3 regions of the Kosakonia calanthes genome follow, and region 2 is predicted to be linked to each of the others. Evidence: predicted binding sites of a transcription regulator. Region 2 holds the regulator's gene; each other region holds the start of a gene.
The links. The regulator CRP, encoded in region 2, controls carbon source genes, mostly activating them, when cyclic AMP is high. The targets are predictions, from matches to a motif close to ATGTGANNNNNNTCACAT.

Region 1 (10,331 bases), 410 kb from region 2:
AAGCTGGGCGAATTTTCATTAGTTATCTTCCGCAATGGTTGAGTCATTATTTTGTTCATTCACGGGCTCGGACGAACCTGTGGTGAGGCTAAGTATAAGGAAGAGAATGACGGGCGGGCGATAAGTTTGCGCAACTTGCGAGCAGCTTCCAGAGATTTCTGAAGCGCAAAAGGATGCTCCATGTACATGGTTAGCCGCTTGGGTTACATTGTTGGCACTTTTTTCCGGCGTAGCCCAAAACGCGCTGTCGTCAAGTCGTTACGGGAATAGCCCTTAACATTCCGATCTGGAGTCAAAATGTCCTCACGTAAAGAGCTTGCCAATGCTATTCGTGCGCTGAGCATGGACGCGGTACAGAAAGCCAAATCCGGTCACCCGGGTGCCCCGATGGGCATGGCTGACATCGCCGAAGTCCTGTGGCGTGATTTCCTGAACCACAACCCGACAAACCCGTCCTGGGCTGACCGCGACCGCTTTGTGCTGTCCAACGGCCACGGCTCGATGCTGATTTACAGCCTGCTGCACCTCACCGGCTACGACCTGCCCGTTGAAGAGCTGAAAAACTTCCGCCAGCTGCACTCAAAAACCCCGGGCCACCCGGAAGTCGGTTACACCGCGGGCGTGGAAACCACCACCGGTCCGCTGGGGCAGGGCATTGCCAACGCCGTGGGCATGGCGATTGCCGAAAAGACCCTGGCCGCGCAGTTCAACCGCCCGGGCCACGACATTGTTGACCACTTCACCTATGCCTTTATGGGCGACGGCTGCATGATGGAAGGCATCTCCCATGAAGTCTGCTCGCTGGCCGGGACGCTGAAGCTCGGCAAACTGGTGGCGTTCTATGACGACAACGGCATCTCCATCGACGGCCACGTGGAAGGCTGGTTCACCGACGACACCGCAAAACGCTTCGAAGCCTACGGCTGGCACGTGGTGCGCGGCGTGGACGGTCATGACGCGGACGCCATCAAACGCGCGGTGGAAGAGGCGCGCAGCGTGACCGACAGACCGTCGCTGCTGATGTGCAAAACCATCATCGGCTTCGGCTCGCCGAACAAGGCCGGCACCCACGACGCCCACGGTGCGCCGCTGGGCGACGCGGAAATCGCGCTGACCCGCGAACAGCTTGGCTGGCAGCACGCGCCGTTTGAGATTCCGTCTGAAATCTACGCGCAGTGGGATGCGAAGGAAGCCGGTCAGGCGAAAGAGTCCGCCTGGAACGAAAAATTCGCTGCTTACGCGAAAGCCTTCCCGCAGGAAGCCGCTGAGTTCACCCGCCGCATGAAGGGTGAGATGCCGGAAGACTTCGCCGCGAAGGCGAACGACTTCATTGCGAAACTGCAGGCGAACCCGGCGAAAATCGCCAGCCGCAAGGCCTCGCAGAACGCCATCGAAGCCTTCGGCCCGCTGCTGCCGGAGTTCCTCGGCGGCTCTGCTGACCTGGCGCCGAGCAACCTGACCCTGTGGTCCGGTTCGAAAGCGATTAATGAAGACACCGCAGGCAACTACATTCACTACGGCGTGCGCGAATTCGGCATGACGGCGATTGCCAACGGCATCGCCCTGCACGGCGGTTTCCTGCCGTACACCTCCACCTTCCTGATGTTTGTTGAATACGCGCGTAACGCGGTGCGTATGGCGGCGCTGATGAAACAGCGCCAGGTGCTGGTCTACACCCATGACTCCATCGGTCTGGGCGAGGACGGCCCGACGCACCAGCCGGTGGAGCAGGTGGCTTCCCTGCGCCTGACCCCGAACGTCAGCACCTGGCGTCCGTGCGACCAGGTGGAATCGGCGGTGGCGTGGAAATCTGGTGTGGAGCGCCACGACGGCCCGACCGCGCTGATTCTGTCGCGCCAGAACCTGGCCCAGCAGGCGCGTACCGGACAGCAGCTGGCGGATATCGCCCGCGGCGGGTACGTGCTGAAGGACTGCGACGGTCAGCCGCAGGTGATTTTCATCGCCACCGGTTCAGAAGTGGAACTGGCGGTGGCCGCCGGGGAGCGTCTGTCCGGCGAAGGTGTGAAAGTGCGCGTGGTTTCCATGCCGTCCACCGACACGTTCGATAAGCAGGATGCGGCGTACCGTGAATCCGTGCTGCCGAAAGCGGTGAGCGCACGCGTTGCCATCGAAGCCGGCATTGCTGATTTCTGGTACAAGTACACCGGCCTGAACGGCGCGGTGGTCGGCATGACCACCTTCGGTGAATCGGCGCCGGCGGAACTGCTGTTCGAAGAGTTCGGCTTTACCGTCGACAACGTGGTCGCAAAAGCGAAAGCGCTGCTGTAATCGCTGCTGCCCGGTTTACCGGGCTTGCGTACGCACGTCATCCGGCAATAAAAGCCACATCTGATATGCAGATCGCTAATAAACCGGGCATTCCGCCCGGTTTTTTTCGTCCATTATTCTTCCTGTCGTTATTCATTATTCCTGCGAAAGTGTGATGCAAGTCAGATTACTGGCGAAACCGTCTGGGCAATCATTCCTTTTATTCCATGTTTCGCTTATTCTAGCTGAAGCGTTTCAGTCGATTAAATGTTCGACAAATAACCAAACAGACGCAGTTTAAGATAGGTGAGGATTCCCCTTCGGTGGTGGCTGGATTACTCTGTCATCCACTTCAGGCGGCTAGCCTTGCAGGAGAGTTATGACCGTACGCATAGCGATTAATGGTTTCGGTCGCATCGGGCGCAACGTGGTTCGTGCTTTATATGAATCCGGGCGTCGTGCGGAAATCACCGTGGTGGCAATCAATGAACTGGCCGATGCCGTGGGCATGGCGCACTTATTGAAATATGACACCAGCCACGGACGTTTTGCCTGGGATGTTCGCCAGGAGCGTGAACAACTGTTTGTCGGTGACGACGTTATTCGCATTCTGCATGAGCGCTCCATTGCGGCGCTGCCCTGGCGCGAGCTGGGCGTGGATGTGGTGCTTGATTGCACTGGCGTTTTTGGCAACCGAGCGGATGGCGAGGCGCATCTGGCGGCGGGCGCGAAAAAAGTGCTCTTTTCCCATCCTGGCAGCAACGATCTCGATGCGACGGTTGTTTTCGGCGTAAATCAAAACATGCTACGTTCTGACGATTGCATCGTCTCCAACGCCTCCTGCACGACAAACTGTATTATTCCGGTGATTAAACTGCTCGACGATGCTTACGGTATTGAGTCGGGAACGGTGACAACAATCCACTCGGCGATGCATGACCAGCAAGTGATTGACGCCTACCACCCCGATCTCCGCCGTACTCGCGCAGCCAGCCAATCCATTATCCCGGTGGATACCAAACTGGCGGCAGGCATCACACGAATTTTCCCGCAGTTTAACGACAGATTCGAAGCAATCGCGGTGCGCGTGCCAACAATTAACGTCACCGCGATTGATTTAAGCGTTACGGTGAAAAAACCGGTAAAAGCCAGTGAAGTCAATGCGTTGCTGCAAAAAGCAGCGCAGGGAACATTTCATGGTATAGTTGACTATACGGAATTACCGTTGGTTTCAACCGATTTTAACCACGATCCGCATAGCGCCATCGTTGATGGTACCCAGACGCGGGTCAGTGGTGCGCACCTTATTAAAACCCTTGTGTGGTGCGACAACGAATGGGGCTTTGCTAACCGAATGCTCGACACGACGTTAGCAATGGCGGCTATAGGTTTCAGGTAAGGCGCAGTTGCGTCTGCAAAACTTTAAGAATCAACGAGAGGATTCACCATGTCTGTAATTAAGATGACCGATCTGGATCTGGCAGGTAAACGCGTTCTTATCCGTGCGGATCTGAACGTGCCGGTTAAAGAAGGGAAAGTGACCAGTGATGCGCGTATCCGTGCTTCTCTGCCGACCATCGAACTGGCTCTGAAACAAGGTGCTAAAGTGATGGTAACTTCTCACTTGGGTCGTCCGACCGAAGGCGAGTACAACGAAGAATTCTCTCTCCTGCCGGTTGTTAACTACCTGAAAGATAAACTCTCTAACCCGGTTCGTCTGGCGAAAGATTACCTGGATGGCGTTGAAGTTGCCGCAGGTGAGTTGGTCGTTCTGGAAAACGTTCGCTTTAACAAAGGCGAGAAGAAAGACGACGAAGCGCTGGCAAAAAAATACGCTGCACTGTGTGACGTTTTTGTCATGGACGCCTTCGGTACCGCGCACCGCGCACAGGCTTCTACTCACGGCGTAGGTAAATTCGCTGACATCGCTTGCGCAGGCCCGCTGTTGGCAGACGAACTGGACGCGCTGGGTAAAGCGCTGAAAGAACCGGCTCGTCCGATGGTTGCTATCGTGGGTGGTTCTAAAGTTTCCACTAAACTGACCGTTCTGGATTCCCTGTCCAAAATTGCTGACCAGCTGATCGTTGGTGGCGGTATCGCCAACACCTTCGTTGCCGCACAAGGCCACAACGTCGGCAAATCCCTATACGAAGCAGATCTGGTTGACGAAGCAAAACGTCTGCTGAGCACGTGCGATATTCCGGTTCCGACCGACGTTCGTGTTGCAACCGAGTTTTCCGAGTCTGCAACTGCCACGCTGAAATCCGTTGTTGACATCAAAGATGATGAGCAAATTCTGGATTTGGGCGATGTTTCTGCCCAGAAACTGGCTGAAATCCTGAAAAACGCCAAAACTATTCTGTGGAATGGTCCGGTTGGTGTATTCGAATTCCCGAACTTCCGCAAAGGGACTGAAATCGTGGCTAACGCTATCGCAGACAGCGACGCGTTCTCCATCGCTGGCGGTGGCGACACCCTGGCCGCTATCGACCTGTTCGGTATCTCTGACAAGATTTCCTACATCTCCACTGGCGGCGGCGCATTCCTCGAATTCGTGGAAGGCAAAGTTCTGCCGGCAGTCGCCATGCTCGAAGAGCGTGCTAAGAAGTAAGCTTGTTCAGGCGGGGTAATCCCGCCTGTTTTCCAAAACGATTCAATTGTTGCTCCAAATAATTTGCGTTGCCCCACAGCTAACACGCTGGCAGCACGAGTTATGACGAGCAGAAACGGCCGAAGATACAGGACTACGTAACATGTCTAAAATTTTTGATTTCGTAAAACCTGGCGTGATCACTGGTGATGACGTTCAGAAAGTGTTCCAGGTAGCTAAAGAAAACAACTTTGCTCTGCCAGCTGTAAACTGCGTGGGTACTGACTCCATTAACGCCGTTCTGGAAGCTGCAGCGAAAGTTAAAGCGCCTGTTATTGTTCAGTTCTCTAACGGCGGTGCTGCATTTATCGCGGGTAAAGGCGTGAAAACCGACGTTCCTCAGGGCGCGGCGATTCTGGGCGCAATCTCTGGTGCGCATCACGTTCACCAGATGGCAGAACATTACGGTGTGCCGGTAATTCTGCACACTGACCACTGCGCGAAAAAACTGCTGCCGTGGATCGACGGTCTGCTGGATGCGGGTGAAAAACACTTTGCCGCTACCGGCAAACCGCTGTTCTCTTCTCACATGATTGACCTGTCCGAAGAGTCTCTGGAAGAGAACATTGAGATCAGCTCCAAATACCTGGCGCGCATGGCCAAAATGGGCATGACGCTGGAAATCGAACTGGGTTGCACCGGTGGCGAAGAAGACGGCGTAGACAACAGCCACATGGACGCTTCTGCACTGTACACTCAGCCGGAAGACGTTGATTACGCTTACACCAAACTGAATGCAATCAGCCCGCGTTTCACCATCGCTGCTTCCTTCGGTAACGTACACGGCGTTTACAAACCGGGTAACGTAAAACTGACCCCGACTATCCTGCGTGATTCTCAGGAATATGTTTCCAAAAAACATAACCTGCCGCATAACAGCCTGAACTTCGTGTTCCATGGCGGTTCCGGTTCTTCCGCTCAGGAAATCAAAGACTCCGTCAGCTACGGCGTTATCAAAATGAACATCGATACCGACACCCAATGGGCAACCTGGGAAGGTATCCTGAAGTACTATCAGGAAAACGAAGGCTACCTGCAGGGCCAACTGGGCAACCCGAAAGGCGCAGATCAGCCGAACAAAAAATACTACGACCCGCGTGTATGGCTGCGTGCAGCGCAGACCAGCATGGTGGCTCGTCTGGAACAGGCTTTCAAAGAACTGAACGCAGTAGACGTTCTGTAATTTGCGCCTCGTTTCGCTAAAAAGGCCCGCAAAATGCGGGCCTTTTTTTATTGGGAATTCAACAAGCTGTCGACAGCACAAAGTGTGATCAACTTGGCGAAAACGCCGCTTTTTGTTTACCCTTTAGGAATCTGCCCTTGCTGTAAGGGGCGTTTTTCCCGTTTTGGAACACTATAAGGAAGCACGAATGGAAGATCTTAACGTTGTCGACAGCATCAACAACGCAGGCTCCTGGCTGGTGAATAACCAGGCGCTGCTGTTGAGCTATGCCGTTAATATCGTAGCGGCTATCGCAATCATCATTATCGGTATGATTGTGGCGCGCATCATCTCGAATACCGTTAACCGTTTGATGCGTGCAAGACATATTGACGCGACCGTGGCGGATTTTCTCTCTGCGCTGGTGCGCTACGCTATCATCGCCTTTACCTTAATTGCCGCGCTGGGGCGCGTGGGCGTGCAGACTGCCTCAGTGATCGCCGTACTCGGTGCAGCCGGTCTGGCGATTGGTCTGGCACTACAAGGTTCACTCTCTAACCTGGCGGCTGGCGTTCTGCTGGTTACCTTCCGTCCATTCCGCTCTGGTGAGTATGTCGATTTGGGCGGCGTTGCTGGGACGGTGTTACAGGTGCAGATTTTCTCCACCACCATGCGCACCGTGGATGGTCGTATCGTGGTTATCCCAAATGGCAAAATCATCGCGGGCAATATCGTTAACTTCTCTCGCGAGCCGGTGCGCCGCAACGAGTTCATTATCGGCGTGGCCTACGATTCTGATATCGACAAGGTCAGAAAAATTCTGACCGAGATTATTCAGGCCGATGACCGCATTATCAAAGACCGTGAGATGACGGTGCGCCTGAACGAACTGGGGCCATCTTCCATCAATTTTGTGGTGCGCGTCTGGAGCAACAGTGGCGATCTGCAAAACGTGTATTGGGATGTATTGGAACTGGTTAAGCGCCGTTTCGATGAAAATGGCATTAGCTTCCCCTATCCGCAAATGGACGTGAATTTCAAACGCGTCAAAGAGACGGTCGAGCAATAAGCAATAAATGAAGAGGTCGGCACTACCGACCTTTTTTACGCACCTTGCTATTAGCAATTCTGATTGATGATTAAAATTATCAATTTCCTCTAATGATTTCTGCGCGCTATAGTCAGCTTCCTGAAACAACTTTTGACAGGAAATGGTGTGTTATCTTTTTATTTTCAAGGTCTTATGCTTGGCGCTGCGTTGATTCTTCCCCTTGGTCCACAAAATGCATTTGTGATGAACCAGGGGATCCGCAGGCAGTATCACATCATGACCGCGTTGCTTTGCACCGTGAGCGATGCGCTGCTGATCTGTGCGGGCGTGTTTGGTGGCAGCGCGCTGCTGATGCAGTCGCCGTGGCTGTTGGCGCTGGTCACGTGGGGTGGCGTGGCGTTTCTGCTGTGGTACGGTTTTGGCGCGCTGAAAACGGCGTTGCGCAGCAACATCGAACTGGCGAGCGCAGAAGTGTTACGTCAGGGGCGTTGGCGCATTATCGCCACCATGCTGGCGGTCACCTGGCTGAACCCGCATGTCTATCTCGACACCTTTGTGGTGCTCGGCAGCTTGGGTGGCCAGTTGGCTGCAGAGCCGAAGCGTTGGTTCGCGCTGGGTACGATTAGCGCCTCTTTCCTGTGGTTCTTTAGCCTGGCGTTGCTCGCGGCATGGCTGGCCCCACGTTTGCGCACCGCAAAAGCCCAACGGGTAATCAACACGCTGGTTGGCCTGGTGATGTGGTTTATCGCGTTGAAATTAGCGCGTGAAGGCGTGCACCATTTGCAGGGATTATTCAGTTAAGGTAAGTCCGATGGACAATTGGTGCCAGGGCGCTAAGCTTGCTGCCAGGCGTCCGCGCACCTGGACGCATTTAAGCAACATGGAGGAGCAGCTGTGAAATATAAAGTGATAGCCCTGGCGGCAATGGTGGGTTTAAGCACAATGGCGGTTCAGGCAAATGAATTGCCGGATGGTCCGCACATTGTCACGACGGGCACGGCAAGCGTGGATGCGACCCCGGACATCGCCACTCTGGCGATCGAAGTCAACGTCGCCGCCAAAGACGCAGCCTCTGCCAAAAAACAGGCGGATGACCGCGTTGCGCAATACCTTAGCTTTCTTGAGCAAAACGGCATCGCCAGGAAAGACATCAATTCCGCTAACTTACGCACACAACCCGATTACGATTACCAGAATGGCAAAAGCATTCTGAAAGGTTACCGCGCTGTGCGCACCGTAGAAGTGACCTTGCGTGAACTGGATAAACTCAATTCACTGTTGGATGGCGCGCTGAAAGCGGGGCTGAACGAAATTCGCTCCGTCTCGCTTGGCGTGGCGAAACCGGAGTCCTTCAAAGATAAAGCCCGCAAAGCGGCAATCGATGATGCGACCCGCCAGGCGCAGCAATTGGCTACCGGTTTTGATGCCAAACTCGGCCCGGTTTACAGCATTCGTTACCACGTTTCCAATTATCAGCCGAGCCCGATGGTTCGCATGATGAAAGCGGATGCGCCAGCGCCGGCTTCCGCACAGGAAACCTACGAGCAACCGACAATTCAGTTTGATGATCAAGTTGATGTAGTGTTCCAGCTTGAGCCTTCCCAGGCTCAGCAACAGACCGCGACTGCTGCGAAGTAATCTTCCAACCCTCTCTTCCCCGCGGGGAGAGGGTTTCTTCTTAATCCTGCCGTAACACCCTGTGTCCAAACTCCAGCAGCGCGTCGGTGACGTTGCGCATCATCCGGCTTTCAGGCGCAAAGCGGTGCCAGTACAGCATGCGACGCTGAAACAAGCCCGGCGTCAGATCGATCAGATCGCCGCTGTTCAACTCTTTTTCAATTTGCAGATGCGGGATCATGCAGCAGGTTGTGCCCTGGCGAGCCAGTTGCACGAAGGCTTCGGACGAGTTCACGATATGGCAAGGCACGCTGCCTGGCGGCAAATCGAAGTACTGCTGTAAAAAGGCCTGATGCATATCGTCGAGATGGTCAAACGCAACGGCGGGCGCTTTCAGCAATGCCGAGCGGGTGACGCCATTAGGGAAATAGCGCTCTGCAAACTCTTTCGACCCGACAAACAGGTAGTCCAGCGCACCCAGTTGATCGACAAGGCAGCTCGGCAGCGCCTGTGGCTGAATACTGACCGCGCCAACGACTTCACCACGACGCAGGCGTTCCTGGGTGCGGGTTTCATCTTCCACTTGCAGGTTCAGGCGGATAGGAGAGTCTGCGAGCACCGGAGCCAGCGCAGGCAGCAACCAGGTTGCCAGACTGTCGGCATTGACCGCCAGCGAAAGCAGCAACGGCGTGGAGCCAGTTTGCTCGTCACCCAGCCACTCTTCCTCCAGCAATTCGACTTGACGCAACAGCGCCAGCAATTTTTGCCCTTGCTCGGTTGGGCGCGGCGGCACGGTGCGCACCAGCAGGGGCTGACCGAACATGTTCTCAAGCTGTTTAATTCGCTGCGACACGGCGGACTGTGTAATACATAACTTTTGGGCGGCACGCTCAAAACCACGTTCGCGAATAACCGCATCAAGCGCTTGTAGTGTTCTGTAGTCCGGACGTTTCATTGCTCGGGCAGTCTCCTGAAAAATAGTACCCCGCACTATGACATAAATTTTTAATTGTTACAGACGAAATTGGCTGTCTCGTAATGTGACACTGGTCACAGGGACATTTGGGGGTGGGCTGTTCTATAATGCGCCTGAAATTTCACACCACAGGCGAACGACCATGACGCAGGATGAACTCAAAAAAGCAGTGGGCTGGGCAGCACTCAAGTATGTTGAACCCGGCACTATTGTCGGCGTAGGCACCGGCTCCACCGCTGCACACTTTATTGACGCGCTGGGCACCATGAAAGGCCAGATTGAAGGCGCGGTTTCCAGCTCGGATGCCTCCACCGCAAAATTGAAAAGCCTTGGTATTACCGTTTTCGATCTCAATGAAGTGGACCGTCTCGGCATCTACGTTGATGGTGCTGATGAAATCAACGACCAGATGCAGATGATCAAAGGCGGCGGCGCGGCGCTGACGCGCGAGAAAATCATCGCCTCGGTGGCGGATAAGTTTATCTGTATCGCAGATGCCACCAAAGAAGTGCCGATTCTCGGCAAATTCCCATTGCCGGTCGAAGTCATCCCAATGGCGCGTAGCGCAGTCGCTCGCACATTAGTCAAATTGGGCGGCCGCCCGGAG
Region 2 (10,331 bases):
AAAGTGGTTAACGCGTAAGGCGTCGACGAAGCCAATTACCGTGATGCGGGCGCTGACGCCATGCCACTGACGAAATGGTGTGCATGGTGTTCAGATGCCCGATAATCCGCTGTAAATGCTGCTCCAGCGTGCTCATTGGCCCGTGCGTTAACGTCTCCGGTGCTTCCAGAATATTCACATCCCCCGATTCACCCGGCCCGTCATACTCCAGCCGTTGCTGACACCGTTGCAGGGCAATTTCGCATGACTGCAAATAGCGCTGTGCCAGTTCAGGCGTCAGCATGGTGTGCTCGCGCGCCAGCGTGGTCATCGCATTAATATGCTCAACGATAAACTGGCTGTGGGTGACCCACAGTTTCATATCGTTCAGGTAACGCGTGTTAAAACCCGGTTCCTGCATCGCCTGATTCAGCGAGTTAAACAACGCGTTATGCGCCTGGTTAACGCGCATACGCTGCCAGGCCAGCGGCGTGGCTTCTGGGTTATCACTGAGGATCAAGCGAATAGCGTCCTGATCGGTTTCCAGCGCGTCGTGCGCGTTCTGGCGCAGCAAGCCGCTTTGCCACTGCGGCCACAGCCAGACCATCCCGCCGAAGGCAATCAGGCAGCCAATCAGCGTATCAACAAGCCGGGCGATAATGAACTCATCGCCATTTAGCGTCAGGATCTGCAACGTATAAACGGCTGTAATGGTAAAACCGACCATCGCCCAGCCGTAGCTTTTGCGAATAATCAAATAGCTGACCAGCGTGATAAGCAGCATTGCGGCCAGCGTGAAACCGAGTGGCACGTGGAAGTGCAGGGTTGCCCCGGCGATCATCAGTCCCGCAAACGTGCCCGCTGCCCGGTGGACAATGCGCACCCGCGTCGCGCCATAACCGTTTTGCGTCACAAACATCACCGTCATCATGATCCAATACGGCTTCGGCAAGTTCAGGGCGCTGCCCATTAGGCTTGCGATACTGAGCATTACGCTGATGCGCGCGGCATTGCGCAGGGCGGCAGATTTTAGCGACAGATAACTTCTCAGCGCCGGGAAAAGCGGTAAACGGCGCTGCTTCTCGGCCATCAGATCGCGAATATAGAGCGGGCGCTGCGTACGCAGTACGCGGGCGATACGGCTGAAATGCCAGGCGCAAAACTGCCCGACCGGGTTGTCCGGGTGCTGACGGGCGATTTTTTCCAGCGCGCCGATTTGTTTCTCCATGGTGAAACGCGTCGGGTAGCGGTGATAAAGAATGTCATCCGCCAGCACGCGCAGGCGAGCGGCGACGGTTTGCGCATTCCAGCGAATAACCTGCTCGGCGTGGGTTTGCTCGACCAGTTTTTGCACTTCAGCAGGCTGATGCAAACTGACGGAGATATGCTCCTGCAAATCCAGCGCAACCTGAAAGACGCGCAGCAGGCGTTTGTAATCATTGTTTTTATTGGCCGCCAGCATGTGCAACTGCTGGTAGCACTGGCTTATTAAATCTACCGCTTTTTGCTGGCGGGCCAGCAGCGGCGGCAAGGCTTTTTCTGGGTCTGCGTGCTGGGTCAGCAGGCTATATTTTGCCTCGCAATAATCGGCCAGTTGCCGGTAGAGCAAACTGAGCGATTCGCGCAACGGCTGCTCGCGCCACATCCAAAACCAGAACCAGTTAAACAGCCCGTACCAGAGCGTACCCAGCGCGTAAATCAGTAGCGGCTCCCACACCGGCATATTCCCGGCGAGGCTCAACGTAAAGATAGAGGCAATCAGCGAGGCCGGTAATAAACGCCCATGCAGCGCGCTGATTTCCCCCGTTACGCCGAGCAGCAACGTCAGCACGGTCAGGATCAACGGCAAGGGAAAATCGTCGGCAAGCAGTAGTTGAACGGCCAGGCTACAGCCCGCAAACAGCGAGCCGCCAATAATCAGGCGTTTGAAAAAACGTTTGTGGGGTGTATCAAGACCGGCAATGTTGCAGCAGGCGGGAACGAGGGAGAACAGCAGACCTTGTTGTAAATGGCCGACCAGCAAACCAATCGCCACAGGCAAACACAACACCAGCGTTTGTCGCAGTGCGTAGTTGATCTCGGGGTGATAAATCAGCCTGCGCCACATGGGGAAAGAAAAACGGCGCACCGGATAAGCGATGCGCCGTTTTGCAGATTAACGTGTTCCGTAGACGACGATGGTTTTGCCGTGGGCGGAGATCAGGTTTTGATCTTCAAGCATTTTCAGAATGCGACCGACTGTTTCACGGGAGCAACCGACGATCTGACCAATTTCCTGACGCGTAATTTTAATTTGCATGCCGTCAGGGTGGGTCATTGCGTCCGGCTGTTTCGCCAGATTCAACAGCGTTTGCGCAATGCGGCCTGTAACGTCCAGGAACGCCAGGTTGCCGACTTTCTCCGAAGTCACCTGCAGGCGACGCGCCATTTGCGCGGAGAGACGCATCAGAATATCCGGGTTAACCTGGATCAACTGACGGAATTTTTTGTAGGAAATTTCGGCTACTTCACAGGCGGTCTTGGCGCGTACCCAGGCACTGCGCTCCTGACCTTCTTCGAACAGGCCCAGTTCACCGATAAAATCGCCCTGGTTGAGGTAAGAGAGGATCATCTCTTTACCTTCTTCATCCTTGATGAGCACTGCCACTGAGCCTTTGACGATGTAATACAACGTTTCCGCTTTTTCACCTTGGTGAATAAGCGTGCTCTTCGACGGGTACTTATGAATATGGCAATGAGACAAGAACCATTCGAGAGTCGGGTCTGTTTGCGGTTTGCCAAGCACCATGCGCGGTTATCCTCTGTTATAAGCTGGCTCCAGAAGCCGGGCGTAAGGGAACCCTGTTTCTGGGGTTGCAATCAAAGCTTCCCAAATCCCGGGAAGTGGACCGTCAGCGTCATCTGCGGCCTCTAATGTATGATGTCCTTTGCGTACATGCGTAACGTCAATGTATCTCTGTAGCATCCAGACTGTTTTAGCATAGCTTTTAACGCCTGTCTCCTGGTGTCTCGCTTCAGCATGACGCAGGTCGCCTTCCGTTGCGGCTTTTCTTATGTGCGCGTAATCTGTAAAGAAAATTGCAACTCCGGAGTGATGAAAATGCAGGCACGTGTGAAATGGGTTGAAGGGTTAACGTTCCTTGGTGAGTCCGCTTCTGGTCACCAAATTCTGATGGACGGCAACTCTGGCGACAAAGCGCCAAGCCCAATGGAAATGGTTCTGATGGCCGCAGGCGGGTGCAGCGCAATCGACGTGGTGTCGATCCTGCAAAAAGGGCGTCATAACGTCACCGACTGCGAAGTGAAACTGACCTCAGAGCGCCGTGAAGAAGCGCCGCGCCTGTTTACCCATATTAATCTGCACTTCGTCGTCACCGGTAACGCATTGAAAGATGCCGCCGTTTCTCGCGCGGTTGATCTGTCGGCAGAGAAATATTGCTCTGTGGCGCTGATGCTGGAAAAAGCGGTGAATATCACCCACTCCTACGAAGTGATCGAAGCCTGATTACGCAGCCCGGCGGCGCAGTCCGGGCTATATAATCTTTTTCCCTTCCATCAGCCGTTGTACCAGCGGCGTCATGATCAGTTCCATCGCCAACCCCATTTTGCCGCCTGGCACCACCAGCGTATCCATATGCGAGATGAATGAACCTTGCAACATTGCGAGCAACCACGGGTAGTCGATCCCTTCTAAATTGCGGAAGTGAATAACAACAAAGCTTTCATCCAGTGAAGGAATGCCTTTCGCGGCAAACGGGTTGGAGGTATCAACCGTCGGCACGCGCTGAAAGTTGATATGGGTGCGCGAAAACTGCGGCGTAATAAAGTTGATGTAGTCTTCCATCGACCGCACCACGGAATCCATCACCGCTTCACGGGAGTGTCCGCGCTCGCTGGTGTCGCGAATGAGTTTCTGGATCCACTCAAGGTTAACGATCGGCACCACGCCGACCAGCAAATCGACATAGCGCGCAACGTCATGCTGCGGTGTCACCACGCCGCCGTGCAGCCCTTCATAAAACAGCACATCGGTCGGTTCCGGCAACGGTTGCCAGGGCGTAAAAGTGCCCGGCACCTGGTTCCAGGGGACGGCTTCATCGTAAGTGTGCAGGTATTTGCGCGCCTGGCCCTGGCCGGTTTGGCCGTAGTCGCTAAAGGTTTGTTCTAACAGGCCAAAGTCATTGGCTTCCGGGCCAAAGTAGCTAATATGCCGGCCAAGATCGCGGGCCTTGCGGATAGCCATATCCATTTCCGGGCGGGTGTAGCGATGGAAGCTGTCGCCTTCCACTTCCGCCGCGTGCATGTTGAGTTGGGCGAAAATTTTACGAAAGGCGAGGCTGGTGGTGGTGGTTCCCGCGCCGCTGGAGCCTGTAACGGCGATAACCGGATGTTTGGCGGACATAGCTACTCCCTGAATCAACGATTATTTTCAGTATCAAAGCCGCCCGCACCCTGTCATTCGTGGAACTGCCCGCGCGGCATAATGTTCACCGTTTCGTGCAGTTCCGACCACACCAGCACGGCTTCGCCGTGTTGCAGTTGCCGTTTAACGTCGGCGACCTTTTGTTCAAGCGAACGCTCATGTTCACCATAATCGGTGCCTTCGCGCAAGACAAAGCTCTCAATCAGGTTGTCCAGCGTCTGCGCGTCAAGTTCTTGCCACGGAATAATCATGATGCTCCCAAATAGGCGGATAACCAGTCCGGGATGCGCTTCTCCAGCCACATTTCCGGGTGACGGAGTGTTCCGCCGACAAAACCAACGTGACCACCGTGTTCTGTCAGTTGATATTCAATATTCGTGGGTAAATGGCTGGCATCCGGGATCACGTTATGATCCATAAACGGATCGTCTTTGGCGTGGATAATCAGCGTCGGTTTGCGGATAAGCGGCAGCTGCGGCATGGCGCTACAGCGGCGATAGTAATCCAGCGCGTCGGCAAAACCGTGGATTTTCGCCGTGATCATGTCATCAAACTCCCGAATTCGCCGCACCTTTCGCAGCGCCGGCAGCGTGGTTGGCAAAGAACCGGGGTAGGCCCTTAATTTGCGCGCGGCATTGGCTTTCAACAAGTTCAGCAAATAGCGCTGATAAACGCGCGAAAAGCCCTTTTCCATATGATAACTACAGGCTTCCAGCATCAGCGGCGCCGAGACAATCACTGCCGCATCGACAGGCAAACTGTCATCCGCTTTCGCCAGCAAGCAGCCGAGCATATTGCCGCCCAGCGAGTAACCCACGGCGGCGGTCGGTACCGGGCCGAACTCTTCGCGCAACCAGTGCAAAAACCAGGTGCCATCCTCAGTTTCACCGGAGTGATAAATCCGACTCAGGCGGTTTGGTATGCCGCTGCACCCGCGAAAATGCATCACCACGCCCAGCCAGCCGCGCTGTTTTGCCGCATGGATCAGGCCATGTGCGTAAGGGCTGTGCAGGCTGCCTTCCAGACCATGAAACACCACAAGGCGCGGTTTATGGCGGGCTTGATACGGCTCTTCGCTCCACGCGAGATCAACAAAATCCCCGTCTGGCAGTTCAAGGCGCTGCCACCAGGGTTCGAATTGCAAACGGCGGCGAATCAATCGCGGCAGCATGGTTTGTAGATGCGGATTGCTCGCACCCCGCATCGGCTGGAAATAGTGTGAAACGCCTTGATCTTCAAGGAGATTCGCAGGGGTAATTTCTGCCATTTCGTCTTCTAATCTCTGTAAACCGGCGAACATTATACGTGCGAATAATTGAGCCGTTTAATAATTTGCGGCTCCTGTATAGGTTAAAAGCGCCCCATAAAGCTTTTCTTACCTGCCTAAACTGATCTGCATCACAAATTGTCACTTTGATTATTACTCTCAGGCTAATGATTTAGCCAGCACCTTAATTGATGCATTTCTCACCGGAGCGCAGACTACGTTCAGTGTTAAGCAAGTCAAAATGATGAGCTGAATCAGGAGGTTAATAATGTTATCTGGGCAAAAGCCAGCACAGGTATGGAACACGCGGCGTAGCGAGAAACAGCGTCGCCTGGCGTCCATTCCCGTGCAAGGCAAGGTACTGCCGACCGGCGATCTTGTCGCCATGCTGGAAAAACTGATCGCTCCGGGCGACCGCGTTGTACTGGAAGGGAACAACCAAAAACAGGCTGATTTCCTCTCGCGCATGCTGGCCGAAGTGAACCCGCAGAAAGTGCACGACCTGCACATGATCATGCCAAGCGTCGGGCGTAGCGAACATCTTGATATTTTTGAGAAAGGTATCGCCCGCAAACTCGATTTCTCCTTCTCCGGCACGCAAAGCCTGCGCATTTCGCAACTGCTGGAAGATGGGCAACTGGAAATCGGCGCAATCCACACTTACATCGAACTTTACGCCCGCCTGTACGTTGACCTGTGCCCGAATGTGGCGCTGATTGCTGGTTACAAAGCAGACCGCAAAGGCAACCTGTACACCGGACCAAGTACTGAAGACACGCCCGCGCTGGTGGAAGCCGCCGCGTTTCGCGACGGGATCGTCATTGCGCAGGTCAACGAACTGGTTGACGACGAATGCGATCTGCCGCGCGTGGATATCCCCGGTTCGTGGATCGACTATGTGGTGGTTGCTGACAAACCGTTCTTCATCGAGCCGCTGTTCACCCGTGACCCGCGCCTGATCAAGCAAGAACACATCCTGATGGCGATGATGGCGATTAAAGGCATCTACGCGGAACATCAGGTGCAGTCGCTCAACCACGGTATTGGTTTTAACACTGCCGCTATCGAACTGCTGCTGCCAACCTACGGCGAACAGCTCGGCCTGAAAGGCAAAATCTGCAAACACTGGACGCTGAACCCGCATCCAACGCTGATCCCGGCAATTGAAAGCGGCTGGGTCGAAAGCGTGCACTGTTTCGGCGGTGAACTGGGGATGGAAGAGTACATCCGCGCCCGCCCTGACGTGTTCTTTACCGGTGCCGATGGTTCGATGCGCTCCAACCGCGCGTTCTGCCAGTTAGCCGGTCAATACGCCGTGGATATGTTTATCGGTTCGACCTTGCAGATTGATGGCGATGCCAACTCCTCAACCGTTACCCGTGGACGCCTGGCCGGTTTCGGCGGCGCGCCAAATATGGGCCATGACCCGCACGGTCGTCGCCACGCAACACCGGCCTGGCTGAACATGATCACCGAACCTAACCCAATGGAACGCGGAAAAAAACTGGTTGTGCAGATGGTCGAAACCTTCCAGGCCGGCGCCAAACCGACTTTCGTGGAAAGCCTCGACGCGGTGGAAGTGGCGAAAACCTCCGGCATGCCGCTGGCGCCGGTCATGATCTACGGCGATGACGTCACACACGTGCTGACCGAAGAGGGGATTGCTTACCTCTATCGCGCTGAAAGCATGGAAGAGCGCCGTGCGATGGTCGCTGCGGTTGCCGGTATCACCGATATCGGTCTGGGCGTTGACGCCAAACGCGTCGCGCAACTGCGCCAAAGCGGCAAAGTGGTCTACCCGGAAGATATGGGCATTCGCCGCACTGATGCCACGCGCTCACTGTTAGCAGCCAGCAGCGTCGCTGACCTGGTGGAATGGTCCGGCGGTCTTTACAACCCACCTGCGAAATTCCGGAGCTGGTAATGAAACTTCTGCCACGGATTGAAGCTGAAGGCGGTGCCGAATGGCTGGCGCGAGCCGCCACACAGTGTCTGATTGACGAAGCACGATTAAGCCCGAAGCCCGGTCTGGTGGACAGCCGGGGGAGTGGTGCGCACCACGATTTAACGCTCGATCTGATGGAGCGTTCCGCGCACAGCCTGACCCCCACGTTTCAGGCGCTGGCGCAACAAAGCTGGCTGCGGCCAGCGGATGTCGCGCTCAGACAAACCATAGGGCGTCTTGGTCGGGACGGCGAACAGCAGATGATGGCGGCCACCAATGGCGTGAATACCCATCGCGGCGCGATTTGGGCGCTCGGATTGCTGGTTAGCGCGGTGGCCATGTCAGGCGGCAGCGACTCGGCAGAGACCATTACCGCCACCGCCGCACGGCTGGCGCAGTTGCCGGATGACGCGGCGCCAAAAGTTTTCAGCAAAGGCCTTCGCGCCACGCACCGCTACCGGGTGCCGGGCGCGCGTGAAGAAGCCCAGCAGGCGTTTCCGCACATCATGAAACTGGCCCTGCCGCAATTGCAGCAAAGCCGCCAGCACGGCAGCGATGAAACCGAAGCGCGGCTAGATGCGCTGATGGCCATCATGACCTCGCTGAGCGATACCTGCGTGTTATCCCGCGCGGGCATGGAAGGACTGGAGACGATGCGCCACGGCGCAAGCGCGGTGCTGCAAGCCGGTGGTGTTGCGCATCCGAACGGGCAGCGGGCGCTTGCTGAACTGGACAGAAAAATGCTGGCGCTGAACGCCTCGCCGGGTGGCGCGGCCGATTTACTCGCCGCCACGCTGTTTCTCGATCGCGTTACGACGCCTTATTTAGCGAATTAAGAGGAAGTTATGGAACACATTACGATAACCGTGCCTGCCGGCCGCGCATTACGCGGCAAAGCGCTGGCGGGCGTTGTGGGCTCCGGGGATATGGAGGTGTTATTCACCGCCGACCAGGGGCAAACATTGACGATTGATATCACCACCTCCGTGGATAACAGCCGTGGACGTTGGGAAGCGCTGTTCAACCGGTTAAGTGTGGTCAGCACGCTGCCTGCGGGCCAGCTTGTGATCCACGATTTCGGCGCAACGCCCGGTGTGGCGCGTATCCGTATCGAACAGGTTTTCGAGGAGGTGAGCTATGCGTGACGATCGCAGTTTTATCGAACTTAAAGCGCGTCAACGCGCCCAAACGCTGCTGGATGAAGGCAGCTACCGCGAACTGTTAGATCCGTTCGAGGGCATTGTTTCCCCGTGGTTAGGGGCGCAGGGCATTGTTCCGCAGGCGGATGACGGCATGGTGGTCGCCAAAGGCACCCTCAACGGCCAACCGGCGGTGGTTGTCGCCATCGAAGGCGCGTTCCAGGGTGGCAGTATGGGCGAAGTCTCCGGCGCGAAAATGGCGGCGGCGCTGGAACTGGCGGCAGAAGATAACCGCAACGGCATCCCAACTCAGGCGGTGTTATGCCTCGAAACCGGCGGCGTGCGTTTGCAGGAAGCCAACCTGGGGCTGGCGGCGATTGCCGATATTCACGCGGCGATTGTTGATCTGCGCCGTTACACCCCGGTGGTCGGCATTGTCGCCGGCACCGTGGGCTGCTTCGGCGGGATGTCCATCGCGGCGGCGCTGTGCAGCTATCTGATTGTCACCCGCGAAGCGCGGCTTGGTCTGAACGGCCCGCAGGTTATTGAACAGGAAGCCGGGATCGACGAGTACGACTCGCGCGATCGTCCGTTTATCTGGAGCATGACCGGCGGCGAAGTGCGTTATCGCAGCGGGCTGGTGGATGCGCTGGTGGGCGACGGTATCAATGCGGTGAAACAGGCGATGAACGAGGCGATTGCCAAAGGCGTGCCGGCGAAACATCGCACCGATAACTACGACGATTATCTGCAACGTTTGACCCAGTTCGATACCCGCAAACAGGCGGATACCGAGCAGATCAACGCGTTGTTTGCCGGGGAGGGTAAAGCATGAGTACGACAGTCAGCCGCGGCGCTTTATGGCTGGAAAAACTAGCGCCCAATGCCGAGCACCTCAGCGGGCTGTGCCCGTCAGTGCAGGCGGCAGATGGCAATGTTAACGGTGAAGCGGTGCGCTTTATCGCGGTGGTGCCGGATGCCAATAACCACTATCCGCGCGCCGCAAAAGGCGAAGTCGGTCTGCTGGAAGGCTGGACGCTGGCGAAAGTGGTGAGCGAAACCGTTGCCGCCGATGCCAATAACAGCGTGAAACGCCCGATCATTGCGGTGATCGATGTGCCGAGCCAGGCCTATGGCCGCCGCGAAGAAGCATTTGGTATTCATCAGGCGCTGGCCGGAGCGGCTGCCGCTTACGCCAATGCGCGTCTGGTGGGTCACCCGGTGATTGGTCTGATCGTTGGCAAAGCGATGTCGGGGGCGTTTCTTGCCCACGGTTACCAGGCCAACCGCCTGATTGCCTTCAATGATGCCGGCGTGCTGATCCACGCCATGGGCAAAGACTCTGCGGCGCGTATTACGCTGCGTACCGTCGAGGCGCTGGAAAAACTGGCGGCAACCATTCCGCCGATGGCGTATGACATCAGCAACTATGCCACGCTGGGTTTGCTGTCGGATTTGCTGAACATCAGCAACCCGGATGCCCCTTCAGAAACCGATCTGGCGCAGGTGCAAAGCACCTTGCAACAGGCTATCAAAGACGCTCGTCAGGACACCTCGTTGAAAAACCGTCTGGGTGCT
Region 3 (10,331 bases), 2.2 Mb from region 2:
CGCATTATACGCGCCAAAGCTCGCGAAAGTTACTGTTGCGTGCGAATTACAGAAGAGTATGAGGCTGAGTGTAGAATAATTGCGCGGGAGACGGGCTGATTTACACCAGCCCGGAAAGTGTAAAGTTACGCTAGCGTGCTGATGCGGGCTAATTGTTCGAAATAATCCGGGAAGGTTTTCGCCGTACATTTCGGATCGAGAATGGTGACCGGCGTGTCGGACAACGCCACCAGCGAGAAGCACATGGCCATACGGTGGTCGTTATAGGTGCCAATTTCTGCAAATTGCAATTTTGCTGGCGGCGTCACGCAAATAAAGTCTTCGCCCTCTTCCACCGTCGCGCCCACTTTGCGCAACTCCGTAGCCATCGCGAACAGTCGGTCGGTCTCTTTTACACGCCAGTTATAAATGTTACGCAATGTGGTCGTGCCTTTAGCAAACAGCGCTGCAGTCGCAATGGTCATTGCCGCGTCAGGAATATGGTTCATGTCCATATCAATTGCGTTCAGCTCACCGCGCGTGCAGGCAATATAGTCATCACCCCAGACGACGATCGCGCCCATTTTTTCCAATACATCAGCAAAACGGATATCGCCCTGCACACTGTTGCGCCCGATACCGGTCACTTTAACCGTGCCACCTTTAATTGCCGCAGCGGCGAGGAAATACGAGGCTGAAGAAGCATCGCCTTCCACCAGGTATTGTCCCGGCGACTGGTATTGTTGGCCGCCACGCACGACAAAGCGCTGGTATTGCTGGTTTTCAACGTCAACACCGAAGGTCTTCATTAGATGCAGGGTGATGTCGATATAAGGTTTAGAGACCAGATCGCCTTTGATGGTGATCACGGTATCCTGCGGCGCGAGCGGCGCGGTCATCAGCAATGCCGTTAAAAACTGGCTGGAAACACTGCCGTCTACGCTCACGTCACCACCGGTAAAACCGCCGCGCAAACGCAGAGGTGGATAATTTTCCTGCTCGAGATAATCGATTTGCGCTCCGCCCTGACGCAGCGCGTCGACCAGATGCCCGATTGGCCGCTCTTTCATACGCGGTTCGCCGGTCAACACCAAATCATTCGTGCCCAGACAAAGTGCCGCCGCCAGCGGGCGCATCGCCGTTCCGGCGTTACCAAGAAACAGTTCAAGTTTTTCCGCTGATTGCAGCGGGCCGCCAACACCGGTCACTTCGCAACGAGTGCGATCGGCGGATAAGGTGTAATGAACTCCCAGCGCAGTAAGCGCATTGAGCATGTGGCGCACATCGTCGCTGTCCAACAAATTGGTCAGTACAGTGGTGCCACGGGCAAATGCAGCAAGCAGCAAGGCGCGGTTTGAGACACTTTTCGAACCAGGCAGATTGATGGTGCCATCTACTCGCGCAATGGGTTGTAACGTCAGGGATTCCATGCAACTTCACTCTCAACAAACAAAATAAAACCCCGCAGTTCAGCTGCGGGGAGTATCGATCAGGCTATTAACCGTGGCGGCGCTCGAAGTCCACCATAAAGTCGGTCAGAGCCTGCACGCCAGCCAGCGGCATCGCATTATAAATAGAAGCGCGCATACCACCCACTACACGGTGGCCCTTAAGGGCGTGAAGCCCGGCGGCGAAGGACTTTTCAAGGAAGACTTTATCCAGCGCGCTGTCTGCCAGTTGGAAAGGGATGTTCATGCGGGAACGGTTCGCCTTCGCCACATCATTGCGATAAAAATCGCTACCGTCGATAACGCCATACAGCAGATCGGCTTTCTGCTGGTTGATTGCATCCATTGCGGCCACACCGCCCCGGTTTTTCAACCACTTGAACACTAAACCAGAAAGATACCAGGCAAAGGTCGGCGGCGTGTTGAACATTGAATCATTTTCGTTGAGTACACCGTAATCAAGAATTGACGGGCAAGCCTGATGCGCCTTGCCAAGCAGATCTTCACGTACCACCACCAGTGTCAAACCTGCCGGGCCAATGTTTTTCTGCGCACCGGCGTAAATGACGCCATAACGGCTTACATCAAGGGGACGAGACAGAATAGTAGAGGAGAAATCCGCCGCGACGACAACATCGCCAAAATCGGGGGTTTCATCAATAGCGATGCCATCAATGGTTTCGTTCGGGCAGTAATGCAGATAAGCGGCGTTATCGCTCAGTTGCCAGTCGCGCATCGGTTTTACCGCGCGCAGGCCGTCAATTGTCGTTTTGGCATCAATGACATTCGGCGTGCAATATTTTTTCGCTTCTTTTACCGCACTCGCCGCCCAGTAGCCAGCATCAACATAATCCGCGCTGGTTTTATCACCCAGCAGGTTCAGCGGTACGCCTGCAAACTGGCCGCGACCACCGCCGTGACAGAACAGAACCTTATAGTTGGAGGGAACGTTCAGCAGTTCACGAAAATCCTTTTCTGCCTCTTCTGCCACCTGGATGAATTCTTTACTACGGTGGCTGATTTCCATCACCGACGTACCAAGACCGTGCCAGTCGCACAATTCCTGTTGCGCCTGTTTGAGCACATCCGCCGGTAATACTGCCGGGCCAGAACTAAAATTGAAGACCTGAGTCATTTCCCCTCACCACGCTATAAAGCAATAAGTTATTCCTGTGACATCGGTTTTATCATTCAGCGTCACGCGCCGCAACGGGTAATAGGAGCCAGCGGGAAGTTGTGCGCTGAATCACATAGCAGAAAGTTTTGTCCGGCGAAGCAAGGCCCGATAAAAACCCTGTTATGTGATACGAATTGCCGTGCTGGCCTTCGACCATTCCGGATTTGCACAGCGTGGACATAATTGATGTTCCCCCACCCGCATGGCGACAATTTTACTGCAACGCACGCAAACGTAGTCGCCGTCTTCAGGTATCCGGGTGAACCGTTCGCTACAGCCTTCAGGCAGAATACACAGGCCGGGTTTTACTTCTTCATCCTTGAAATAGTAAACGCTGAGTTGTCCGTTGGTTTCCATAATCGCCAGCCGAACTTGCCCTAACTGTTCGATTCCACTGGAGCGCAGCTCCATGAAAAACTCAAATTCAGTCAGATTCTCTTCATGTAATTTCTCCCACGCCAGCTCGCCATCTTTGATGATAACGACCGGTTTGCCTTCCAGCAGATCTTCGAGCTTTTCGCTGTGCGACATCAGCCACATCACCAAACGGTACAGCAGTGCCAAGGTAATAAAGACCACCAGCACCGGCAGCATCGGAACGTCATCGTAGAAGGCCACATCCCCTGCCGCAGAGCCCAGGGTCAAAATGATCAGCACTTCAAATAATGACATCTGGCGCACACCGCGCCGACCGGTGATTTTGAGGAAGAGAAAAACCAAAACGAAGGTATAGAGGCTACGCAGCGCGACTTCCCACAAAAAATCCAGGGGGACCTTGTCCAGCGCCATGCGATGCAGGTCAAACGCTTTCATTTTTTTATGCCTGAACAGTGAGTTACTTTCATTAAGCATAGCCAGAAGTTTTATTTTCGCCCCGCCAGCGCCGAAGATAGCGCCAGTCACCTAAAACCCGTATCATTGCGCGCTTTACGTACGAAAAAAGTGATCGCCATGACCCAAACATTTATTCCCGGCAAAGATGCCGCGCTGGAAGATTCCATCGCTCGCTTTCAGCAAAAGCTTACCGACCTCGGTTTCAATATCGAAGAAGCTTCCTGGCTGAACCCCGTCCCTAACGTCTGGTCTGTGCATATCCGCGATAAAGAGTGCGCGCTGTGCTTCACTAACGGTAAAGGCGCAACGAAAAAAGCCGCACTGGCCTCCGCGCTGGGCGAATACTTCGAGCGTCTTTCCACTAACTATTTCTTTGCTGATTTCTGGCTGGGCGACACCATCGCGCAGGGGCCGTTTGTTCACTATCCCAATGAGAAATGGTTCCCGCTGCCGGAAGACGATTCCCTGCCGGAAGGCATTCTCGATGCACGTCTGCGTGCGTTTTACGATCCGGAAAATGAACTGGCCGCAGGCATGCTGGTTGATTTGCAGTCCGGCAATGACGCGCGCGGCATTTGCGCGCTGCCGTTTACTCGTCAGTCTGATGAGCAGACGGTCTATATCCCGATGAACATCATTGGCAACCTGTACGTTTCCAACGGCATGTCCGCGGGCAACACACGTAATGAAGCCCGTGTTCAGGGGCTGTCTGAAGTCTTCGAACGTCATATCAAAAACCGTATTATCGCTGAAAGCATCAGCCTGCCCGAGATCCCACAAGAAGTGCTGGCGCGCTACCCTGGCGTGGTGGAAGCCATCGCTAAACTGGAAGCGGAAGGTTTCCCGATTTTCGCTTACGACGGCTCACTGGGCGGAAAATACCCGGTTATTTGCGTCGTGCTGTTCAACCCGGCCAATGGCACCTGCTTCGCCTCTTTCGGCGCGCATCCGGATTTCGGCGTTGCGCTGGAACGTACGGTGACAGAGCTGCTGCAAGGCCGTGGTCTGAAAGATCTCGACGTATTCACGCCGCCGACCTTTGATGACGAAGAAGTGGCTGAGCACGCAAACCTCGAAACCCACTTCATTGACTCCAGCGGTTTGATCTCCTGGGATATGTTCAAGCAGGACGCGGATTATCCTTTTGTTGACTGGAGCTTTGCTGGAACAACGGAAGAAGAGTTCGCCACGCTGATGAGCATCTTCAAAGCAGAAGATAAAGAAGTGTACATCGCGGATTATGAGCATCTGAGCGTCTATGCCTGCCGTATTCTGGTGCCGGGCATGTCGGATATCTATCCGGCTGAAGATCTATGGTTAGCGAATAACACCATGGGCAGCCATCTGCGCGAAACTATTCTTTCTCTACCAGGTAGCGAATGGGATAAAGAAGAGTATCTGAACCTTCTCGCGCAGTTAGATGATGAAGGTCACGATGACTTTACCCGTGTGCGTGAATTGCTGGGTCTGGCTACCGGCAGAGACAATGGCTGGTATACCCTGCGTATTGGCGAACTAAAAGCAATGCTGGCACTGGCCGGTGGCGATGTGGATCAGGCGCTGGCCTGGACAGAATGGACGATGGAATTTAACGCTTCTATCTTCAGTGCCGAACGCGCGAATTATTATCGTTGCCTGCAAACATTGTTATTGCTGTCTCAGGAAGAAGAGCGCGAACCGCTGCAATATCTGCACGCTTTTGTACGGATGTATGGCGCGCAGGCCGTTGAAGCAGCAAGTGCAGCATTAAGCGGCGAAGCGCCGTTCTACGATCTGCAACCTGCTGATGGTTCTTTGCAGGCGTTCCCGGCGCATCAGTCTTTGTTAGCCGCTTACGAAAAATTACAACGCGCTAAAGCTGCTTACTGGTCTAAGTAGCAATAAATACCACGACAATAAGTAGGCTTAATCACAGGTCTACGTTATATTACGGGGCAATTTCATTGCCCCTTTTTTATTATATTTTGGCGATGAATTCCATATGTAATAATTAAGTTAAATATGAGTGAATACTAACATCTACACATATCTAATATTGTTACTTCTTATGGTAATTACCCCATTTTAATTAACTGTTGTTTGGGAGGCCGTATAAAATTTTTCAACTCATTTTATAACTTTTAAAATTTATTTTTATTTTGATAATCAATAAGTTACTCCGTATTCGCTAAAAAACCATGCGCTTTGCGGTCCTATAAGCCAGGCGAGATATGATCCATATCAAATTCTCTTCTATAATGCTTTGTTAGTATCTCGTCGCCGACTTAATAAAGAGAGAGTTAGTGTGAAAGCTGACAACCCTTTTGATCTAATACTTCCAGCAGAGATGGCCAAAGTTGCCGAAGAAGCTGGTGTCTATAAAGCGACTAAACATCCGCTGAAGACTTTTTACCTGGCGATCACCGCCGGTGTGTTCATCTCCATTGCTTTCGTTTTCTATATTACCGCCACGACCGGTACTGCGACGATGCCGTACGGTATTGCTAAACTGATTGGTGGTATCTGTTTCTCACTCGGGTTAATTCTTTGCATCATTTGTGGTGCAGACCTCTTCACATCGACCGTACTGATTGTTGTGGCGAAAGCCAGCGGGCGGATCACTTGGGGGCAACTCGCTCGCAACTGGATCAACGTCTATGTCGGCAACCTGGTGGGCGCACTGCTCTTTGTCTTATTAATGTGGTTGTCCGGCGAGTATATGGTCGCCAACGGTGGCTGGGGCTTAAATGTTCTCCAGACCGCGGATCACAAGGTACATCATACGTTCATCGAAGCTGTTGCGCTGGGTATCCTGGCGAACCTGATGGTCTGTATGGCCGTATGGATGAGTTATTCCGGCCGCAGCTTGATGGACAAAGCGATGATCATGGTGCTACCGGTTGCGATGTTTGTCGCCAGCGGTTTTGAGCACAGCATTGCAAACATGTTTATGATCCCGATGGGAATCGTAATCCGCGATTTCGCGAGCCCGGAGTTCTGGACCGCAGTTGGTTCCAGCCCGGAAAGTTTTTCTCACCTGACTATTATGAACTTCATTACCGATAACCTGATTCCCGTAACAATCGGGAATATCATCGGTGGAGGCTTGTTAGTCGGGTTGACATACTGGGTCATTTATCTGCGTGGTAACGATCATCATTAATGGTTGTTTCAGGCAGTAAATAAAAAATCCACTTAAGAAGGTAGGTGTTACATGTCCGAGCTTAATGAAAAATTGGCCTCAGCCTGGGAAGGTTTTACCAAAGGCGAATGGCAAAACGCAGTAAACGTACGTGACTTTATCCAGAAAAACTACACCCCGTATGAAGGCGACGAGTCCTTCCTGGCTGGTGCTACTGAAGCGACCACCAAGCTGTGGGACAAAGTCATGGAAGGCGTTAAACTGGAAAACCGCACTCACGCGCCAGTTGATTTCGACACCTCCGTTGCCTCCACTATCACTTCTCATGACGCTGGCTACATCAACAAACAGCTTGAGAAAATCGTTGGTCTGCAAACCGAAGCTCCGCTGAAACGCGCTATTATCCCGTTCGGCGGTATCAAAATGGTTGAAGGTTCCTGCAAAGCGTACAACCGCGAGCTGGATCCTGCCCTGAAAAAAATCTTCACTGAATACCGTAAAACCCACAACCAAGGTGTATTCGATGTTTACACCAAAGACATTCTGAACTGCCGTAAATCCGGTGTTCTGACTGGTCTGCCGGATGCTTACGGCCGTGGTCGTATCATCGGTGACTACCGTCGCGTTGCGCTGTACGGTATCGACTACCTGATGAAAGACAAATACGCACAGTTCCTGTCTCTGCAGTCTGACATGGAAAATGGCGTAAACCTGGAAGCGACTATCCGTCTGCGTGAAGAAATCGCTGAACAGCATCGCGCTCTGGGTCAGATCAAAGAGATGGCAGCTAAATACGGCTGCGATATTTCTGGTCCGGCAACTAACGCGCAGGAAGCTATTCAGTGGACTTACTTCGGCTACCTGGCCGCTGTTAAGTCTCAGAACGGTGCTGCAATGTCCTTCGGTCGCGTATCCACCTTCCTGGACGTGTACATCGAACGTGACCTGAAAGCAGGCAAAATCACTGAACAAGACGCTCAGGAAATGATTGACCACCTGGTCATGAAACTGCGTATGGTCCGCTTCCTGCGTACCCCTGAGTATGATGAACTGTTCTCTGGCGACCCGATTTGGGCAACTGAATCTATCGGTGGTATGGGCGTTGACGGCCGTACTCTGGTTTCCAAAAACAGCTTCCGTTTCCTGAACACCCTGTACACCATGGGCCCGTCTCCGGAACCGAACATCACTATTCTGTGGTCTGAAAAACTGCCGCTGAACTTCAAAAAATTCGCTGCGAAAGTCTCCATCGACACCTCTTCTCTGCAATATGAGAACGACGACCTGATGCGTCCTGACTTCAACAACGACGACTACGCAATTGCTTGCTGCGTAAGCCCGATGGTTGTTGGTAAACAAATGCAGTTCTTCGGTGCTCGCGCTAACCTGGCGAAAACCATGCTGTACGCAATCAACGGCGGCGTTGATGAAAAACTGAAAATGCAGGTTGGTCCGAAATCCGAACCAATCAAAGGCGACGTGCTGAAGTTCGACGAAGTAATGGATCGTATGGATCACTTCATGGACTGGCTGGCTAAACAGTACGTCACCGCACTGAACGTGATTCACTACATGCACGACAAATACAGCTACGAAGCTTCACTGATGGCTCTGCACGATCGTGACGTTGTCCGCACCATGGCTTGCGGTATCGCCGGTCTGTCCGTTGCTGCTGACTCCCTGTCTGCTATCAAATACGCGAAAGTTAAACCGATTCGTGACGAAGACGGTCTGGCTATCGACTTCGAAATCGAAGGCGAATACCCGCAGTTTGGTAACAACGACGCTCGCGTTGATGACATGGCGGTTGACCTGGTAGAACGTTTCATGAAGAAAATTCAGAAACTGACGACTTACCGCAACGCTATCCCGACTCAGTCTGTTCTGACCATCACTTCTAACGTTGTGTACGGTAAGAAAACGGGTAACACCCCGGATGGCCGTCGCGCAGGTGCGCCGTTCGGACCGGGTGCGAACCCGATGCACGGCCGTGACCAGAAAGGTGCTGTTGCCTCTCTGACCTCCGTTGCTAAACTGCCGTTTGCTTACGCTAAAGATGGTATTTCTTACACCTTCTCTATCGTTCCGAACGCGCTGGGTAAAGACGACGAAGTGCGTAAAACCAACCTGGCAGGTCTGATGGATGGTTACTTCCACCATGAGACTTCCATCGAAGGTGGTCAGCACCTGAACGTGAACGTGATGAACCGCGAAATGCTGCTCGACGCGATGGAAAACCCGGAAAAATATCCGCAGCTGACCATCCGTGTTTCTGGTTACGCAGTACGCTTTAACTCCCTGACTAAAGAACAGCAGCAGGACGTTATTACCCGTACTTTCACTCAAACCATGTAATGGTATTGACTGAAATCGCGAACTAAAAAGCGTACACTTAAGGCTCCACGTCAGTGGGGCCTTTTTAACACCTGAAGCCTGCTTTGCCAGCCATTTACCCTTGCTGGATGCCTGCCAAAACAGACTGAGTGCAGAAGGAATGAAACTGCACAGACACAGGTCCTGGATGGGCCACTTCTGGAGAATACATCGCAATGTCAGTTATTGGTCGCATTCACTCCTTCGAATCCTGCGGCACGGTCGACGGCCCGGGCATCCGCTTTATTACCTTCTTCCAGGGCTGCCTGATGCGCTGCCTCTACTGTCATAACCGCGATACCTGGGACACGCACGGCGGCAAAGAAATTACCGTTAAAGAACTGATGCAGGATGTTGTCACCTATCGCCACTTTATGAATGCCTCCGGCGGCGGCGTTACCGCTTCCGGTGGCGAGGCGATTTTACAAGCTGAATTCGTCCGCGACTGGTTCCGCGCCTGTAAGAAAGAGGGCATTCATACCTGCCTTGATACCAATGGTTTTGTCCGCCGCTACGATCCGGTGATCGATGAATTGTTGGACGTCACCGATCTGGTGATGCTCGATCTCAAGCAGATGAATGATGAAATCCACCAGAATCTGGTCGGCGTTTCCAACCATCGCACACTGGAATTCGCGCAATACCTGTCGAAGAAAAATATTAACGTGTGGATCCGCTACGTCGTCGTACCCGGCTGGTCTGATGATGACGACTCCGCGCATCGCCTCGGTGAATTTACCCGTGACATGGGTAACGTTGAGAAAATCGAGCTGCTGCCATATCACGAGCTGGGTAAACATAAATGGGTGGCGATGGGTGAAGAGTACAAACTGGATGGTATTCACCCACCGAAGAAAGAGACGATGGAGCGCGTGAAAGGCATTCTGGAGCAGTACGGCCATAAAGTGATGTACTGACATTTCGCGTTACTGATTTCCTTCCCTAAACGTCATAAGCCGTTACGCAAGTAACGGCTTTATTAAAAGTATCATTCCGTTTGTTGCAAATGCTTTTCTGGCCCAGCGTGGTGTTCTTCACTAAGGCTGTTCAAATCCGCACCTGTTCTGTCCGGTAATGTCAGCGAGGCAATAAACGCAATGGCGTAAGAAGTGATAGCCAACGCGCCCATGGCAACCCCTAAAGGAATCCAACCCGAAAGAAACCCCACCGCCGCAGGCATTAGCGAACCAAAGCCACGACCAAAGCTTGCGCAGAAACCGGCTCCGCCGCCACGCATACTGGTTGGATAAAGCTCCGAAAATGCAGGCATCGTTGACGAAGCTAACCCTCCCTGCAACGCACCCAGGAAATAGCCAAGCACTAAGGTGATATCCAAATTCACCGCCATAAACATGTAGATGCTGACCACACAGGCTTGTAGAACCAGAAACAGCATGAT

Region 1: the regulator CRP is predicted to act here: its motif matches at 2,439-2,456, upstream of epd (erythrose-4-phosphate dehydrogenase).
Region 3: the regulator CRP is predicted to act here: its motif matches at 5,647-5,664, upstream of focA (formate transporter FocA).

What each region holds. Positions count from the first base shown of each region.
Region 1 covers NZ_CP151800.1:865,134-875,464, forward strand. The annotation lists gene AAEY27_RS04075 (M48 family metallopeptidase) at 1-19, opposite strand, end outside; gene tkt (transketolase) at 298-2,289, shown strand; gene epd (erythrose-4-phosphate dehydrogenase) at 2,648-3,667, shown strand; gene pgk (phosphoglycerate kinase) at 3,716-4,879, shown strand; gene fbaA (class II fructose-bisphosphate aldolase) at 5,022-6,101, shown strand; gene mscS (small-conductance mechanosensitive channel MscS) at 6,289-7,149, shown strand; gene argO (arginine exporter ArgO) at 7,297-7,932, shown strand; gene AAEY27_RS04110 (oxidative stress defense protein) at 8,026-8,769, shown strand; gene argP (DNA-binding transcriptional regulator ArgP) at 8,810-9,703, opposite strand; gene rpiA (ribose-5-phosphate isomerase RpiA) at 9,867-10,331, shown strand, end outside.
Region 2 covers NZ_CP151800.1:456,439-466,769, forward strand. The annotation lists gene argD (bifunctional acetylornithine/succinyldiaminopimelate transaminase) at 1-18, shown strand, start outside; gene AAEY27_RS01920 (YccS/YhfK family putative transporter) at 8-2,086, opposite strand; gene crp (cAMP-activated global transcriptional regulator CRP) at 2,135-2,767, opposite strand; gene AAEY27_RS01930 (OsmC family protein) at 3,080-3,484, shown strand; gene AAEY27_RS01935 (phosphoribulokinase) at 3,512-4,381, opposite strand; gene AAEY27_RS01940 (YheU family protein) at 4,435-4,653, opposite strand; gene AAEY27_RS01945 (hydrolase) at 4,650-5,669, opposite strand; gene mdcA (malonate decarboxylase subunit alpha) at 5,938-7,593, shown strand; gene AAEY27_RS01955 (triphosphoribosyl-dephospho-CoA synthase) at 7,593-8,450, shown strand; gene mdcC (malonate decarboxylase acyl carrier protein) at 8,460-8,759, shown strand; gene AAEY27_RS01965 (biotin-independent malonate decarboxylase subunit beta) at 8,752-9,588, shown strand; gene mdcE (biotin-independent malonate decarboxylase subunit gamma) at 9,585-10,331, shown strand, end outside.
Region 3 covers NZ_CP151800.1:3,039,964-3,050,294, forward strand. The annotation lists gene aroA (3-phosphoshikimate 1-carboxyvinyltransferase) at 126-1,409, opposite strand; gene serC (3-phosphoserine/phosphohydroxythreonine transaminase) at 1,477-2,562, opposite strand; gene AAEY27_RS14325 (DUF421 domain-containing protein) at 2,725-3,417, opposite strand; gene ycaO (30S ribosomal protein S12 methylthiotransferase accessory factor YcaO) at 3,556-5,316, shown strand; gene focA (formate transporter FocA) at 5,723-6,580, shown strand; gene pflB (formate C-acetyltransferase) at 6,632-8,914, shown strand; gene pflA (pyruvate formate lyase 1-activating protein) at 9,109-9,849, shown strand; gene AAEY27_RS14350 (MFS transporter) at 9,921-10,331, opposite strand, start outside.